One region of the Arthrobacter sp. KNU40 genome, then DNA from elsewhere that is predicted to be linked to it. Evidence: riboswitches for the same ligand, from Rfam matches in the RefSeq annotation. Region 1 holds a riboswitch; the other holds the start of a gene.
What was found. A riboswitch is a leader RNA that binds a small molecule or an ion and turns the genes downstream of it on or off. The one in region 1 is predicted to bind S-adenosylmethionine.
Positions count from the first base shown of each region.

Region 2: linked by a shared signal. The riboswitch ahead of ACSKT0_RS16850 (aminotransferase class V-fold PLP-dependent enzyme) and the one ahead of ACSKT0_RS04345 (hypothetical protein) in region 1 are both predicted to bind S-adenosylmethionine.

Region 1 is NZ_CP195850.1:908,749-914,337, forward strand. It holds gene ACSKT0_RS04330 (matrixin family metalloprotease) at 1-80, opposite strand, end outside; gene ACSKT0_RS04335 (VIT1/CCC1 transporter family protein) at 205-1,383, opposite strand; gene ACSKT0_RS04340 (hypothetical protein) at 1,649-1,837, shown strand; gene ACSKT0_RS04345 (hypothetical protein) at 1,878-2,192, opposite strand; SAM riboswitch class IV at 2,207-2,326, opposite strand; gene ACSKT0_RS04350 (sodium:solute symporter) at 2,461-3,993, opposite strand; gene ACSKT0_RS04355 (helix-turn-helix domain-containing protein) at 4,296-4,871, shown strand; gene ACSKT0_RS04360 (ammonium transporter) at 5,142-5,589, shown strand, end outside.
Region 2 is NZ_CP195850.1:3,619,822-3,625,410, forward strand. It holds gene ACSKT0_RS16830 (DoxX family protein) at 1-364, shown strand, start outside; gene aroA (3-phosphoshikimate 1-carboxyvinyltransferase) at 371-1,765, shown strand; gene rsgA (ribosome small subunit-dependent GTPase A) at 1,768-2,883, shown strand; gene hisN (histidinol-phosphatase) at 2,943-3,755, shown strand; SAM riboswitch class IV at 3,917-4,029, shown strand; gene ACSKT0_RS16850 (aminotransferase class V-fold PLP-dependent enzyme) at 4,065-5,489, shown strand; gene ACSKT0_RS16855 (class I SAM-dependent methyltransferase) at 5,540-5,589, shown strand, end outside.

The sequences.
Region 1 (5,589 bases):
AGCAAGCCGGTGATCCCGGGGCCGCCGCGGAGGAATCCACTGACCAGGACGGCTACGGCAGCGACGACTGCCACCACCATCAAGTTTCGGAACAGCGCCAGAACGGTACTGGGGCGCTTGGGCGGCGGACCGCCGTCGTAACCGTAGTTTGAATGCAAGTCTTCCCCCAAGTCCCTGCACCGGCGCCCCGTCGGGCCGGCGCTACTAACCGATGACTGCGCCGAAGACGAGTCCCAGCCCATACGTTGCCGCGGCCGCACCGAGCCCGATGGCGAGCTGCCGGAGGCCGCGGGTCAGCGGCGAGGTTCCGGACAACAAGCCGACGACGGCGCCGGTCGACAGAAGCGCGATGCCCACCAGCGTACCGGCCACAGCAAGCGCCGCGAAGCCCGTCATGCCGAAGATGAACGGCAGGATGGGCACGATGGCGCCCGAAGCGAAGAAGCAGAAGCTCGAGATCGCGGCACCCCAGGCGGAGCCTACGGCCTCGTGCTCGTTGACGGTTTCTTCCACTTCGGGTTGGAGCGAGAGGCTGGGATCGCAATCGCAGCTGTAGAGGCCCATGCGTTCGGCGGCCCGGTGTTCGGCGGCTTCTCGGGACATGCCCCGGGCCAGATACACCAAGACCAGCTCATTGTGCTCGATGTCCAGCGCAGGGGCTGCGGTGAGCGTGGCCTGGGTGGGGCGGGTGGCCTTGAGGAGCTCGAGTTGCGAGCGCACCGAGACATACTCGCCGGCACCCATGGACAAGGCGCCCGCCAGCAGGCCTGCGATGCCGCTGAACAGGACCACGGTGGCGGGAACGCCGGTGGCCGCCATGCCCATTACGAGTGAAAGGTTGCTGACAAGGCCGTCGTTGGCGCCGAATACGGCCGCGCGGAACGTGCCGGACAACCTGTTGCGGCCGCGCGTCGCCAGGCCGCGGACTACTTCTTCGTGGATCTGTTCGTCGGCCGCCATGGCGCGGGTCGCTGCCGGATCCTTCGCGTAAGGCGAGCGGCCTTCAGCCCGTTGGGCGAGGGCCAGCACGAACACCGATCCGAAGTTCCGGGCCAGGAAGCCGAGCATTTGGCTTCGGACCGAGGCCGCCTTCGGCATACCGGCATGTTCGCCGAGGAGCTTGAGCCAGTGTGCCTCATGGCGGCCTTCAGCCTCTGCGAGGGCCAAAAGGATTTCGCGTTCCTCGCCGTCGCGGCGCTGCGCCAGTTGGCGGTAAACGGCGGCCTCGGCTCGCTCATCCGCCAAGTACTGCCGCCAGCGCTTGATGTCCGACGACGACGGGGGAGCCTTGGGGGCTGCTACGTCCTGCGATGGACTGCTTGAGTCCTGCGGATTATCTGGATGCGAGTTGTCTGGATGCGAGGGTTTTGTGTGCGGTTGCACCGGGACTCCTGGGTTGCTGGGGCGGGCTTCATCGCCTCATTGCGGCTCCACTCTATCGCCAATTTCCGCGGTTTTTCGGCCGGTAATCCTCACTGGAGAATTTAGGTCCCCCTCAAAAACGGGAGGCTCCCGGGAAGCCTTGACCACGGCAGGGGGCAGTGCTGGGATGGATGGACAGGGTCCACGAATTGGCGGGGTAGCGCTGGACGGCTGCCTCCTATGCCTGTGCGATGGGCTCAGCGGCACGTCGAACGGAGGTTGCACCATGGACAGCACCGAGACCCACGCCCGCCACCCCGACCGTCCCACGGTCGAGGCCGATCCCGCCTATGACTACAACGAGGACCTGGCGGTGGACGAGGACTGGGACGACCAATCCGAGGTTCTTGACGACGACGAGCGGCCGGTTGCCCTCGATGCCGACGAACACCGTGAGGCTGAAGAGATCGAGTAGCCCCGGGCTCCGCTGAACCCGAGGTGCTAAACCCGGGCGGCTAAAACGCGCTCAGGATGAAGTGCCTCTGCACGCCTGCCCGGTGCCCGGTTGCCGCCACCGTAAGGGTGAGTTTCCGTGTCGCCGGGAACCAGCGGGCGGGCTGGACCGCCTTTGAGAGCGCTTCGGTGATGAGCCGCGGCTCATGATGCCAATAGCGTTCCAAGTTCCCGTCCACCACGAACGTGATGGAGCCTTGGGACAGGTCGACGCCGGGAATCACCCGGACGAACTCGTCCACCCGCCGGGGGCGGGGCAACAACAGGGTGCCGGACTGGGTGGTGCGGTCGGCGGTGGCGCCGTTTTCGAAAGGCATGGCCTTCTCCTGTGGAGTTGCTCTTGCCCGTTCGGTTGTCTCTGGTCCGAGCCGGGCCGCTTCTTCATCCGAACCACCCGCGAACATGGGGTTGGCGTGTGGCAAGTCGGAGCTTGGCACCACATCTCTTGAAGCTCTTCCTACTGTACATGGAACGGTACAATCGCGGCCCGGTATTAAGGCTCGGTAGAAATGGTTCCAAAAGGCAGCGGCGCCGCACCCTCGAGGAGAAGGTGCGGCGCCGCCGTCGTACTTGATTCTGTGAAGCTTAGTGGCTGGCCACCGGGTGGGCTTCCAAGGGGAGCTCCTCCACGGCTGCTCCGGCAACGCGGCGGTCCCAAGCTTCGCGGACCGCGGGTTCGGTTGGCGGGGTCAGCAGGGAGACCACAACGTAGACCACGAGCGAGGCGCCGAGGCCCCAGTAGATGGGATCGTTGGCGTAGACGCCGTCTTCGCTGGGGATGATTCCCGTGGCGTAGGCGATCAGCAGGCCCAGCGTCAGTACGGACCCGACCGCCATGGACCAGGCCGCGGCAATACCGGTGCCGCGCTTCCAGACCAGCCCGCCCAGGATGGCAACCAGGAGTCCACCCACGAGGATGTCGTAGGCGATGGTCAGGGCTACCACGACGTCTTGCGCCGCCATCGAGATCAGCACGGCAACGATGCCCAGGCCAAGGACCCAGTACCGGTTGGCCTTGACGTCGTGCTCGGGGTTTTCGGTGTCGTCGGTGTTGATTGTCTTGCCGAACCAGCTGGCCACGAACGGGACTACGTCGGCGCGGGCAACGGTGGCTGCGGCGATGAGGGCCCCGGAAGCGGTGGACATCATGGCCGCGACTGCCGCGGCCATGACGAGGCCGCCGATGCCGATCGGCAGGATGTGGGTGGCTACCTCGGCGTAGACAACGTCTTTGCCGAGGGCCTTGACGTCGATATTGGGCAGGGCCACGCGGGCGGCAAGGCCGATCAAAGCTCCGGCGACGCCGTACAGGACGCAGTAGATGCCGGCAGTGGCGCCGCCCCAACGGGCCACCTTGGGGGTCTTGGCGGTGAAGACGCGCTGCCAGATGTCCTGGCCGATCAGGAGGCCCAGGGTGTAGACCACGAAGTACGTGATGATGGTCTGCGCTCCGATGCCGTCCAACTGGAAGAAGCTGGCGTCAACGCGGGCACGGATGCCGTCGAAGCCGCCGGCGGCGTTGAGGACGAACGGGAGCATGAGGAAGAAGATGCCTACCGTCTTGATGATGAACTGCACCTGGTCGGCGAGGGTGATGGACCACATGCCGCCGATGGTGGAGTAGACGAGGACGATTGCGCCGCCGACGGCGATGGCAAGCCAGCGCTCCCAGCCGAAGAGGACAACGAAGATGGTGGCGTAGGCACCAGTGGACGTGGCGCACAGCATGAGTGTGTAGGCCAGCATGACGATGCCGGAGGTCTGCGTGGCTCGCTGGCCGTAGCGCAGGCTCAGCATCTGGGAGACCGTGTAGATCTTCAGTCGCTGGATGGTGCCGGCGAAAAGCAGGCTCAGGAGGAGCACGCCCGAACCGATCGCGACCACCAGCCACATGCCGGAGACACCGAACTTGTAGCCGAGACCGACGCCGCCAACCGTCGATGCGCCGCCGAGGACGACGGCGGCCATGGTGCCGGTGTAGAGCATCGGACCGAGGCGGCGTCCTGCCACCAGGAAGTCGCTGTTGTTCTTGGTGCGCGACTTGCCCCACCAGCCGAAGGCCAGCATGGCAAGCAAATACACCACCACGATCGCAATATTGATGAACGAAGAGTCCACGGTTGGCTCCTGAAAGTGATGCGCAGAGCTCTGGGGGATTCCGACGCCGGTCCGCTGGGTTCGCGCGGGGTTGCGGAAGGTCTCTGCGCTGGTGATTGGGGAGAGTAGTCTGTGATGTATGCCTCACAAACAACACTTGTTGCCTATGAGGATACGTAGTGATGCGAGTAACAGTCAAGACGCTGTCTTGCACAGCGGACTCATCGGCGGCCCTCCGGCTAGCCAAAGGCCCTGCCACGCGGGCGATCCGGCTACTATTGCTGCAATGACAGGGCCGCATAAACGGCCTGAAAGGTTCGTGAATGAAGGCTCTCCCCGTTGAACCGAGCAATGTCCCCGTTGCCATCGGTTCCAGAATCCGCGCCGCCCGCCAATCGCAGCGGCTCACCATCGAGCAGGTTGCCGACGCCACTGGCCTCACCAAAGGGTTCCTGAGCCGTGTGGAGCGTGACCTGACATCGCCGTCGGTCGCTTCCCTTGTGACGCTTTGCCAAGTTCTCTCAGTGTCCATCGGAGACCTTTTCGCCGCACCGGAGACACACCTGACCCGGCGCGACGACGGGCCGAGGATTTCGCTCGGTGGCCAGGGAATCGTGGAGCGGCTCCTGACTGCCCGATCGGAACGGAGGTTGCAGATCCTGCAGGCCTCCATCGAGCCACGCGGCCGCGGAGAAGCCGAGCTTTACGCCGTCGATTGTGACGTCGATGTCCTGCACGTCGTCAAGGGCCGGATCAAATTGATCCTCACCAACGAGGAGTACGAGCTCGAAGAAGGAGACACGCTGTCCTTCCCGGGCCGCGAGCCGCACACCTGGGTCAATCCGACGGACGAGCCCGTCGAGGTTCTCTGGATCCTGGTGCCGGCAGCCAGCCGCTGACGCTGGCGCCTTGGCCACCCGGCGTACGAGGCCGACACGCGGCGTGTAACACGCCTGAAACATGACTGACTTCCGGATTTAACCCTGGGGCCTTTGGTGTTACGTGCCTGAAATGAGCCGTGCCGAAGGCTGAAACAGGCCGACTGTACGTTCGAGTCAACGCAACTTGTCAAGGTCGGTAACCCGTGAGGTACCAGGACCTGTTCGTTTTAAAAATGGTCTCGCCGTGCGGGCGCCATGGAGCGCCGTATATGCAGGAAGGCTCCCGAAATGAACCCAGTATTCTTCAGCGTAGGGCTGGATGTGAACCCCCAGACCCTCGATCCCGGCGCAACAGCCTGGATGCTTGCAGCTTCCGCCCTCGTTCTACTCATGACGCCAGGTTTGGCGTTCTTCTACGGCGGCCTGGTCAGGATGAAGTCCGTCCTCAACATCATGATGATGAGCTTCGGTGCCATCGGCGTGGTCGCGGTGGTCTGGGCCCTGTGGGGCTACGGACTCGCGTTCGGCCCGGATACCCTGGGCGGCTTCATCGGAGATCCCTTCGCGAACTTCGGACTCAGCGGACTGGCCAGCGTCATTGGCGGGAAAGCCCCAGGGCTGCCGGACATGGTCTTCATAGGATTCCAAGCCACGTTCGCCATCATCACTGTCGCGCTGATCAGCGGCGCTGTGGCTGAACGTGTCAGGTTTGGCCCATGGCTGCTGTTTGCCGGCC
Region 2 (5,589 bases), 2.4 Mb from region 1:
GAAAGTGCTGGCGCGGGTCATCGGCGGCGCGCAAGTGGGCGCCGGCGCCTTGCTGGCCCTCGGCAAATGTTCCCGGTTCTCGGCAAGCCTGCTTGCCGGCATTTCGGTCCTGAATACCTTTGTCGAATGGCGTTCTGCCGACATCAGCACCAAGGAAGGCCGGCTCGCCCGCCGCGCCCAGTTGCTCAAGAACATTTCGCTGACAGGTGGCGTATTCCTTGCCGCCGTCGACACCGCGGGCAAACCGAGCCTCGCATGGCGCGCCGAACACCTTGCCATGGACGCCAAGAAGGCCACGGGCAAGCAGTTCAAGAAGACAGACCGGGCCGTCCGCAAGGCCGTAGACAACGCAGTTGGAGCATAAGGAAGCATGCCAGGAACCCCCTCGACGCAGACAGACGATTCAGGGAGCACCACAGCCTCCGCACTCCCCCTGTGGCCGGCACCCTTCGCCAGCCACCCCGTGGATGCCACGGTCACGGTTCCTGGTTCGAAGTCGCTGACCAACCGCTATCTGGTCCTGGCGGCATTGGCCAACGGCCCAAGCAGGCTGCGGGCACCCTTGCATTCACGGGATTCGGCACTCATGGTCGAGGCCCTCCGCCGGCTTGGCGCCACCATTACCGAGGTTCCCGGCGATGGACACTACGGCCCGGACCTTGAAGTCACTCCGATCGACCCCGTGGCTGTCGCGTCGGAGACCGCCATCGACTGTGGCCTGGCCGGCACGGTCATGCGTTTCGTGCCGCCGCTCGCGGCCCTGCGCAACGGCGCTTCGGTGTTCGACGGCGATCCCCACGCACGCCAACGTCCCATGGGCACCATTATCGAGGCCCTCCGGACACTCGGGCTGGAAGTCAGCGCACTGGACGGGCACGCGGCGAGCTCCCTGCCGTTCAAAGTATCCGGCACGGGCTCTGTCCGCGGTGGCCACCTGGTGATCGATGCGAGCGCCTCGTCGCAGTTCGTCTCCGCCCTGTTGCTGGTCGGTGCCCGGTTCGATGAGGGCCTTCACCTGGAACATGTCGGCAAACCCGTACCGAGCCTTGACCACATCAACATGACCGTCTCGGTCCTGCGCGGCGTCGGAGTGCAGGTGGATGACTCCGTGCCGAACCATTGGCGCGTCGCCCCCGGTACCATCCAGGCGTTCGACGAGAGGATCGAGCAGGATCTCTCTAACGCGGGTCCCTTCCTCGCCGCGGCGTTGGCCACGAAGGGAACTGTCCGGATTCCCAACTGGCCGGCCAACACCACGCAAGTCGGGGACCTCTGGCGGGACATCCTCGCCGCCATGGGTGCCACTGTCACGCTGGACAACGGCACGCTGACAGTCACCGGCGGACCGGAGATCCTTGGCGCGGACTTCGACGAAACCAGCGAACTCGCCCCTACCGTTGCGGCATTGTGCGCCCTGGCAACCAGCCCTTCCCGGCTCACCGGCATCGCTCATTTGCGGGGCCACGAAACGGACAGGCTGGCTGCTTTGGTCGCCGAAATCAACCGGCTTGGCGGCGACGCCGAGGAAACCAGCGACGGCTTGGTGATCCGGCCCGCGGCGCTGCACGCCGGCGTCGTGCGCAGCTATGCCGACCACCGCATGGCTACCGCGGGCGCCATCCTTGGGCTCGCCATCGAGGGTGTCCAGGTCGAAGACATCGCGACGACTTCCAAGACCATGCCCGAATTTCCGCAAATCTGGGCATCGATGCTCAGTTCCGGCCCAGCGGGCGCGGACACCGTTTCAACGGAGACAAGCAACTAACGATGGCCCGCGACGCAAGCTCCTGGGATGAGTCCGATGTCCGGATCCGCCCCAACAAGAAGGGCACACGCCCCCGCACGAAAGACCGCCCGAGCCACGACGACGCCGTGATCGGGCGCATCATCACAGTCGACCGCGGCCGTTACACCGCGATCGTGGGCGAAAGCTCGGACAACGAACGCATTGTGATTGCCGCACGCGCCCGGGAACTGAGGCGCTCCCCCGTGGTTCCCGGAGACTTCGTGGCCCTCGTCGGCGATGTGTCCGGAGCCCCGGACACCCTCGCTCGCCTCGTGCGCGTCCAGGAGCGAAAGACCCTCCTGCGACGAAGCGCCGACGACACGGATCCGATCGAACGGGCCGTCGTCGCCAACGCCGATCAGCTCGTGGTGGTGGTTGCGGCCGCCAATCCGGAGCCGCGCACCGGATTCATCGACCGCGCCTTGGTGGCAGCGTACGACGCCGGAATCGAGCCGTTGCTGCTCGTCACCAAAGCGGACGTCAAGGATCCGACGGAATTGCTCGCCAACTATGTGAGCCTTGGTTTCCCCATCATCATCAGCCGCACGGCCGACGCCGGCGCCTCCGGCATCGATGCCCGTTCAGACGACGGCCTCTCCGCCCGCCTTGATGGCGACGCCGTCGGCCAATTGCGGGACTACCTCGACGGCAAGGTCACTGTGCTCCTGGGCCATTCCGGCGTCGGGAAGTCCACGATGGTGAATGCCCTCACCGGCGCCGAGCGCGCCACGGGCGGGGTCAACGCCGTGACGGGTCGGGGACGGCACACTTCGTCCTCTGCCCTCGCACTGAAGCTCAGCGATGCCCCCGGGGGCAGCTGGATCATCGATACGCCCGGCATCCGCTCCTTCGGCCTCGCCCACGTGAACCCGGACCGCATCCTGCATGCCTTCCCGGATCTGGAACCCGGAACGGAGATGTGCGAGCGAGGCTGCAAGCACGATGCCTCCGCGGTTCGATGCGGACTGGATTCCTGGGTCGCCGACGGCCACGCCGGCGAGGCAGGTCCGGCCCGCTTGGCGTCGTTGCGCCGGCTCCTCGGCGCGGACCCGCGCATGGAAGCCCAGGAGACCAAGGAATTGGGTACGGTCAACTAACTGCGCGCCTGCCGTCCTACCTCCCCGGCTCACCGGCGAACAGACGGTAGTTTGGAACCATGACCCAACCCGATTCGAGCTACAACGACGACCTGCGGCTGGCACACGTCCTGGCCGACTCCGTCGATTCCCTGACAATGGAGCGGTTCAAGGCACTGGACCTCCAGGTCGAGACCAAACCCGACCTGAGCCCCGTCACCGATGCCGACAAAGCAGCAGAGGAAGCAATCCGTGGGCAGCTCTCCCGTTCCCGCCCCCGCGACGCCGTCCTCGGGGAAGAATTCGGCAGCACGGGCCACGGCTCGAGGCGTTGGATCATCGACCCCATTGACGGGACCAAGAACTTCGTGCGTGGCGTACCCGTCTGGGCTACGCTGATCGCCCTCGTGGACGAGGGCGAGGTAGTAGTGGGGCTCGTGAGCGCTCCGGCGCTCGGCAAGCGTTGGTGGGCGGCCAAGGGCTCGGGCGCCTACATGGGCCGGTCGCTGGCCGCAGCCACCCGGTTGAAGGTTTCCAACGTGTCGCGGCTCGAAGACGCCTCGCTTTCCTACTCCGAGCTTTCCGAGTGGAAGCAGCACGATAAGCTGGACAACTTCCTGGGCCTCGAGAACGATGTCTGGCGCAGCCGTGCGTATGGCGATTTCTGGTCCTACTGCCTCGTGGCCGAGGGCGCCGTGGACATCGCTGCCGAGCCGGAACTCCAGGTCTACGACATGGCGGCTTTGGTGCCGATCGTGACGGAAGCCGGCGGGCGCTTCACGTCCCTGGACGGTGCGGATGGTCCCTTCGGCGGAAACGCCGTGGCCACTAACTCGATCCTGCACTCCGAGGTCCTCAAGAGGCTCAACCCCGAGCTCGACGACCTCCTCTAGTCCACTCTCTCCACTGAATAAACGACGGCGGACGCCCACTTTTGGGGGCGTCCGCCGCTTTTTCTTCGGCAGGAGGCACATTTTTCCGGCGGTGTAATAATCCGCTTAACAATCGCCGGTCACATTGGAATGAGCCTTGCCGGTGTCCTACGCTCTTTACAGGTCACGAGTGCCAGCGCGAAACCCCGGTTTGCTGGCCGGCAACCCTCCATCGCGGCGGGGTGCCCCGGGTGACGACCCGGCCGGTCCGGAACGGATGCGGCAAGCGCGGACCCCCTGCACGCAGGGGTCCCTCTTGAGTGAGGTCCCATGAGCACAGCCACATTTACTTCCCAGGCTCTTTCGCTGAACAACGAATCTGCACAGCACCGCGGTGAAACCCTCCCCCGGGCATCGCGCCCACTCGCTGCGGTCACCGGCGCGGAGTTGCAGGCACCCTTGATCCAGGGCGGCCACATCCGCTACGCCAATCTTGACTACGGCGCTTCCGCACCTGCCCTGACGGTGGTTTCCGCGTACCTCAACGAGATCCTGCCGTACTACGCGAGCGTCCACCGCGGCGCAGGCTATGCCTCCCAAATCAGCACCTCGGTCTATGAAAACGCCCGCAACATCGTCCGTGACTTCGTTGGCGGCCGGCCGGACGATTCGGTCATTTTCACGCGCAACACCACTGATTCCCTCAATCTACTGGCCGGCTGCCTGCCAGTTGAGGACGGTCGACACATTGGCGAAGTCCTTTACCTGGACATCGAGCACCACGCCAATCTCCTCCCGTGGCAAAGTGTCCCCCACCGCAGCATCGTTGCCGCGGGAACGTTGTCCGAGACCGTCGCCAACGTCCGCACAGCGCTCTCCCACGGCGGCGTCAGCCTCCTGGCTGTCACCGGCGCGTCAAACGTGACCGGCGAAATCCTGCCCATCAAGGAACTCGCTGCCTTGGCCCACGAATTCGGGGCGCGGATTGTGGTGGACGCGGCGCAACTCGCCCCGCACCGCAGAATCGACATCGCCGCCGCGGATGTCGACTACTTGGTTTTCTCGGGGCATAAGCTTTATGCGCCGTTCGGCGCAGGTGTCCTGGTGGGCCGTCCCGACTGGCTCGACGCCGGTACACCGCACCTGGCCGGAGGCGGCGCCGTCCGAGAAGCGCGCCTCGATTCCGTCAGCTGGGCCACAGGACCGGCCAGGCACGAAGGCGGCTCGCCGAACGTACTCGGCGCGGCCACACTCGCCCGGGCCACACAGGTCATCGCCAGCCTCGACCACGATGAATGGCACGCCCACGAGGCAGCCATCCGCTCGCATCTGGTCGAGGGCCTCAAGCAAATCGACGGCGTGACCGTGCACCAGATCTTCAGCGACACGGATCCCCAGGACACCATCGGCGTCGTGAACTTCTCGCTCCAGGGCTACGACGCCGGACTTGTGGCTGCCTATCTTGCGGCCGAGCACGGCATTGGCCTGCGCGACGGACGCTTTTGCGCCCACCCGCTGCTCAAGCGCCTCGGCCTGCCCTCCGGATCACTTCGAGCCAGTTTCGGCGTGGGCTCGCGCTTGGAAGACGCCACCCGGCTCATTGCGGGCATCCACGCGCTCAAGAGCAACGGCCTCGGCTGGGACTACGTAGTGGATGCCGGCCGCTGGGTGCCGGCGAACGACCACCGCAGCTACCCGGAGTGGGCTCCCAACACTCCCGGGACCGCGGGAGCCGCTCCCTGCAGCACTGACTGATTGCGGTAGATTCGTAGGGTATTTTTCCTGTCCTACGAAGGAGTTCCTGCGTGGCCCCGCGACCCAAAGGCACATCAGCCGGCCCCAAGCTCTATGAGGA